Linked DNA regions of Heyndrickxia acidicola. The protein of the gene in region 1 interacts with the protein of each later gene in a pairwise test. Links are inferred from orthologs where the notes say so. Each region holds a gene or a part of one and is shown on either strand. Other genes may lie near its edges. The genes, in order: lon and rplI.

The links.
Region 2: the proteins of lon (region 1) and rplI interact in binary tests that used the Escherichia coli proteins (3 or more experiments, as listed by UniProt). The link is inferred for Heyndrickxia acidicola from one-to-one orthologs.

What each region holds. Positions count from the first base shown.
Region 1 is NZ_KV440953.1:137,036-140,341, forward strand. Bases 219-3,193 are described here. They hold lon (endopeptidase La), read left to right. Parts: upstream 219-528; coding sequence 529-2,859; downstream 2,860-3,193. Other genes in these bases: yihA (ribosome biogenesis GTP-binding protein YihA/YsxC), read left to right, coding at 2,849-3,193. Outside these bases: more of yihA, read left to right, coding at 3,194-3,306.
Region 2 is NZ_KV440953.1:3,363,109-3,366,439, forward strand. What follows is about bases 6-3,005. They hold rplI (50S ribosomal protein L9), read right to left. Parts: upstream 1,731-3,005; coding sequence 1,281-1,730; downstream 6-1,280. Other genes in these bases: dnaB (replicative DNA helicase), read right to left, coding at 6-1,141; A5N88_RS15645 (DHH family phosphoesterase), read right to left, coding at 1,727-3,005. Outside these bases: more of dnaB, read right to left, coding at 1-5; more of A5N88_RS15645, read right to left, coding at 3,006-3,331.

The DNA.
Region 1 (3,306 bases):
TGAGACATTGACGAATTGGTGAAGGGGGATTTTTGCTTTGAACAGCAGGTAAGAGAATCCCTTGAAACTTTGAAGTGGTGAAGACTTCAGAGCCTTATAAAAAAGCAAATGCCTGGAGTGTAAATTAACAGGCAACAATAACATAAGCAAGTAAATAGATGAAGCTAATAAAAGAAATCGGCATTTGCCGATTTCTTTTATTGAGCAAATTTCGGTCATAATGATTCCTGCTGGCATTTTTAGAAAGCTGATTGAATGTAATCGTGATTGGACCAGCTGTATGCAGGATTAATTAAGCTGAGGAATAATCCCAGGCCTTTTCGTTTTATGTATCATAAATTAAGGGTATTGTTGAATACTATGAGAAGAAAAAAAAATCCATGGTCATTATAAAAGAGTGTGTATAAAATGGACATGAAAAACCAAATACGTTAGAATTGTAAAAAGATTCACCGGATAGTGGATATTGACAATTCATGTTTGATACATATATGTAAGTGTGTGTTACCTACCTGGAGGTGTAGTATTTTGGCAAAAAAATCTGAAAAGCTTGTCCCGCTTCTTCCGCTAAGGGGGCTGCTTGTGTACCCGACTATGGTCCTTCATTTGGATGTGGGCCGCGATCATTCTGTCCAGGCTCTTGAAGAAGCAATGATGAATGATCATATGATTTTCCTGACAACGCAGAAGGATGTTTCTATAGACGAACCTGGACAAGAGGATCTCTATCAAGTCGGGACTCTTACGAAAGTAAATCAAATGCTTAAGCTGCCAAACGGGACAATCCGTGTCTTGGTAGAAGGGTTAAAAAGGGCGGAAATTGTCCGCTTTTATGATGAAGGGCAGTATTATGCTGTGTCCCTCAAAGAATATGGAGAGGACAAAAAGGCAGATGTAGAAACAGAAGCCCTCATGAGAACTATGCTTGAGTATTTTGAGCAATATATTAAGCTTTCCAAAAAGGTTTCTGCTGAAACCCTGGCAACTGTCCAGGATATTGAGGAGCCTGGAAGGATGGCGGATATTATTGCTTCTCATCTTCCATTGAAGCTTATTCAAAAGCAGGAAATACTGGAAACAGTAAATGTAAAAGATCGTCTAAATAAAGTCATCGACATTATTAATAATGAAAAAGAAGTCTTAAATCTGGAGAAAAAAATTGGCCAGCGTGTGAAGAAGTCGATGGAAAGAACACAAAAAGAGTACTATCTTCGCGAGCAAATGAAAGCCATTCAAAAAGAACTGGGAGACAGAGAGGGGAAAACGGGTGAGGTATCGGATTTAACGGATAAAATCGAGAATTCCGACATGCCGGAGCATGTAAGAAAAACAGCTCTTAGAGAACTGGATCGTTATGAAAAAGTTCCTTCCAATTCAGCGGAAAGCTCTGTCATCCGGACATATTTGGATTGGATTCTATCCCTCCCGTGGACGAACGCAACCGAAGATGACCTCGACCTTTCAAAAGCGGAATACATTTTAAACAGGGACCACCATGGCCTTGAAAAAGTGAAGGAAAGGGTTCTTGAGTATCTGGCTGTTCAAAAGCTGACGCAATCCTTAAAGGGTCCTATTTTATGTCTTGCAGGACCTCCTGGTGTTGGGAAAACCAGTCTTGCACGGTCGATAGCGGAATCACTTGGAAGAAAGTTTGTTCGTGTTTCGCTTGGAGGAGTCCGTGATGAAAGTGAAATTCGAGGCCACCGCAGAACCTATGTAGGGGCAATGCCGGGACGGATTATCCAGGGAATGAAGAAAGCAGGAACCGTTAACCCAGTTTTCCTTCTTGATGAAGTGGATAAAATGTCCAGTGATTTCAGGGGAGATCCTTCCTCCGCTATGCTGGAGGTTCTTGATCCGGAACAAAACCATAATTTCAGCGATCACTATATAGAAGAAACATATGATCTTTCAAAGGTCATGTTTATTGCTACAGCGAATGACCTGTCTACCATTCCCGGACCTCTTCGGGACCGTATGGAAATTATTACGATTGCAGGATATACGGAGCTTGAAAAGATTGGAATCGCAAAAGACCATCTTCTTCCGAAACAAATGAAGGAGCATGGCTTGTCCAAATCCCAAATGCAGGTAAGAGATGATGCGTTCCAAAATATCGTCCGTTATTACACACGTGAAGCAGGGGTGCGCGGATTGGAGCGGGAGATCGCTTCCATCTGCAGAAAAATAGCAAAAATCATTGTTTCGAGCGAGAGGAAACGTGTTATTATTAACGGGAGGAATATTAATGAATATTTGGGCAAGGCGAAATTCCGTTATGGCCAGGCTGAACTAGAAGACCAGGTAGGGGTAGCTACAGGACTAGCCTATACAACTGTGGGCGGAGATACCTTGCAAATTGAAGTTTCACTTTCGCCAGGCAAAGGAAAACTTGTCTTAACCGGAAAACTGGGTGATGTAATGAAGGAGTCCGCCCAGACAGCTTTTAGCTTTGTCCGTTCAAAAGCAAAGGATCTTCATTTAGAAGAAGATTTCCATGAAAAATATGATATTCATATCCATGTTCCTGAAGGGGCTGTACCAAAGGATGGGCCATCGGCGGGCATAACGATCGCCACTGCGCTTATCTCTGCCTTAACAGGGCATGCAATCCACAAAGAAGTGGGAATGACGGGCGAAATTACTCTGCGCGGCCGGGTTCTCCCTATTGGAGGCTTAAAAGAAAAGTCGCTGGGAGCACACCGTGCGGGACTTAAGACGATCATTATTCCACATGATAATGAAAAAGACATCGATGATATTCCAGAAAGTGTAAGGCGTGATTTAACATTTGTTCCTGTATCTCAAATGGATCAGGTGTTGAAGACGGCTTTAATAGGTGATGTATATGAAGGTTAACCAGGTAGAGCTTGTAATAAGTGCAGTAAGGCCGGAACAGTATCCGGATGGGCTGCTTCCCGAATTTGCTTTGGCAGGGAGATCTAACGTTGGGAAATCTTCGTTGATCAATAAGTTGATTAATCGTAAAGCAATGGCAAGGACTTCCTCCAAGCCGGGAAAAACGCAGACGCTTAATTTTTATAAGATTGAAGAGACTCTTTTCTTTGTAGATGTTCCTGGCTACGGCTATGCCAAAGTCTCCAAAACAGAGAGAGAAAAGTGGGGGAAAATGATTGAAACCTATTTTACATCGAGGAAACAGCTGAGGGCAGCTATTCTTATTACAGATGTAAGGCATCCTCCTACTAAGGATGACGTCACGATGTATGAATTCCTTAAGCATCACGGCCTTCCGTGTATAGTCGTTGCCACAAAAGCAGATAAAATCCCGAAAGGAAAATGGGA
Region 2 (3,331 bases), 3.2 Mb from region 1 along the record:
GGATATCTGACATCATTGGACGCTTGTCCTGTCTTTGTTCCACACCACGGGATAACTGTGACAGGGCAATTACAGGAACCTGAAGCTCACGGGCCAATGCTTTTAAAGAACGGGAAATCTCGGAAACCTCCTGCTGACGGTTATCAGAGGATCTGCCATTCCCTTGGATAAGCTGAAGATAGTCAATTAAGATCATGCCCAGCCCATGTTCCTGCTTTAAGCGGCGGCATTTTGAACGGATTTCACTGATCCTAATACCTGGAGTATCATCAATGTAAATACCTGAATCTGATAAGCTTCCCATAGCCATCGTCAGCTTTCGCCAATCCTCATCAGTTAAGGAGCCTGTACGAAGGTTTTGGGCATTGATGTTTCCCTCTGCACAAAGCATACGCATAACCAGCTGCTCTGCCCCCATCTCCAAACTGAAGATCGCTACGTTTTCCTCCGTCTTTGTTGCAACATTTTGGGCAATGTTCAAGGCAAATGCCGTTTTCCCCACTGAAGGACGCGCCCCTACAATGATTAGATCGTTACGCTGGAAGCCTGCTGTCATCCCGTCCAGCTCCACAAACCCAGTAGGAATCCCAGTAATATCCCCTTTACGATTATGAAGGAGTTCGATATTGTCGTAGGTTCTTACCAGAACATCCTTAATATCATGGAAAGCACCTGCATTCTTTCGCTGGGCAACCTCCATAATACTTTTTTCTGCTTCATTCAGGAGTTCGTCTACTTCATCTTCGCGGGCATATCCATCCTGAGCAATGGTCGTTGCCGTCCGGATCAACCGTCTTAATAGCGACTTCTCTTCTACTATTCTTGCGTAATACTCTATGTTGGCTGCAGTCGGAACCGAAGCGGCAAGTTCGCTTAAATACGAAATGCCGCCTACGTCCTCGAGCAATTTCTTAGCGCCGAGCTCCTCTGCCACAGTAATTAAATCTACCGCTTTTCCCTGATCATTTAACTCAAGGAATATATCAAAAATCTTTTGATGCGCACTCCGGTAAAAATCATCCGGAATCAAAATCTCCGTCGCCATGATTAAGGAAGCCGGCTCAAGGAAAATTGCACCAAGTACCGCCTGCTCCGCCTCAATATTCTGTGGCGGAATACGATCTGCAAATAAATCACTCATCTATTTTAACCTCCCACTTTCTTTATGGGCAGTCTGCTTACATTTTATCCATATAAAAAATGTGATCTAAAATATGACCACATTTTTCATACTGTCATTCTATTGTAACATGAACGTGGTTTCAATAGCTCTGGCAATTTTAGCTTTCTTCCGTAATGTGTACATTTAAGGTTGCTGTTACGTCAGAATGCAATTTCAATGGAACTTTGGTGTATCCAAGTGTTCTGATGGCATCATTTAACTCTATTTTGCGCTTATCAACTTTTATTTTATGGACTTTATTTAATTCCTCAGCAATCTGCTTGCTCGTAATAGATCCAAATAGACGACCGTCTTTTCCTGATTTTGCTTTTAATTCTACCGTTAATTTTTCAATTTGCTCTTTTAGTTGTTTCGCTTCGCTGAGCTCATTGGCAGCGGCTTGCGCCTCTTTTTTCTTTTGTGCTTCAAGTCCCTTAAGATTTCCCGTTGTTGCTTCAACAGCAAGGCCCTGCTTTAGCAAAAAGTTGTGTGCATATCCGTCTGCCACATTCTTTGTTTCTCCCTTTTTGCCTTTTCCTTTAACATCTTTTAGAAATATTACTTTCATGATTTTTGACTCCCTTCCAAGTAATCTTCAATTGCTTTTAGCAATAGGTTCTCGGCTTCTTTAATTGTAACATCTTTCAGCTGGGTAGCGGCATTTGACAAATGCCCGCCTCCATCCAGACTTTCCATAACAACCTGAACATTGACATTCCCCAATGATCGGGCACTGATCCCCACTTCATTTTCGCCCCTTTTGGCAATAACAAAAGACGCTTGCACACCGTCCATTGTCAGCAGCGTGTCGGCAGATTGTGCAGTTAGTACTGGTGTACATATCACATTTTCAGGGGCGCAGGCAACGGCTATCCCATCAAAATAGAATTTTACCTTTTCTATTATTTTAGATCGCTGCAGATAGGTATCTACATCTTCTTTTAAGAATTTTTGAACAAGTACAGTGTCAGCTCCCAATGCCCTTAAATATGAAGCTGCATCAAATGTACGCGAACCCGTTCTAAGTGTAAAGCTTTTTGTATCCACAATAATACCGGCAAGCAGTGCAGTTGCTTCTAATGAATTAATCTTTTCATTCTTTGGCTGATACTCTAACAGCTCAGTGACCAGTTCTGCAGTAGATGATGCGTAAGGCTCCATATACACGAGCATAGGATTTTTGATGAAATCTTCACTTCGGCGGTGATGATCGATGACCACCACATCATCAATTTTTTTCAACAGCTTTTCTTCAATAACAAAAGATGGCTTATGGGTATCCACTACCACAAGCAATGTATCCTCGGTTGCCATTTCGATTGCTTCCTCGGGTGTAATGAAACGGGAATAGATGTCAGGATACTGTTTGATTTCATTGATTAAACGTTTAACACCTGTATCAAGCTCATTGAAATTGATCACAACATAAGCTTCTTTTTGGTTCATTTGTGCGACTTTCCGAATTCCGATAGCTGCTCCTACAGCATCCATATCCGGAAACTTATGCCCCATAATGATGACTTTATCGCTTTCAAGCATTAATTCCTTTAAAGCATGGGAAATGACCCTTGCACGGACTCTAGTCCGTTTTTCCATAGGGTTGGTTTTGCCTCCATAGAATTTCACTTTGCCGTTGGTTTGTTTCATCGCGACCTGGTCCCCTCCGCGGCCAAGTGCAATATCTAGGCTTGATTGTGCCAGTGTTCCCAGATCAGGAAGGGAAGGGACGCCAGAACCTACACCCACACTTAATGTAAGGGGAACATTTTTCTTGGTGGTGGTTTCTCTTACTTCGTCCAGGATTGAAAACTTTTCCTTTTCCAAATCATGCAGAATTTTTTCATTAAAAACAGCAAAGAAACGTTCAGAGGATACCCTTTTTAGAAAAATGCCATGCTCCATTGCCCAGTTATTTAGAATGGACGTCACAAGGCTGTTTAAGCTGCTTTTGGTCTGGTCATCCATCCCCTGTGTCATTTCATCATAATTATCCAAATAGATAATGGCAAGGACACTTCTTTCTTCTTCGTACAGCTTTTCGACCTGTGTTTGCTCCGTAACATCAAAGAAATAAAGCAGGCGCTCCTCCAGTTTAAGGATGACACGATATTTTCGGTCATTGAGCGTGACAATTTCCGTATTCAGCTCCTGCTTAATAAATGGAACAAG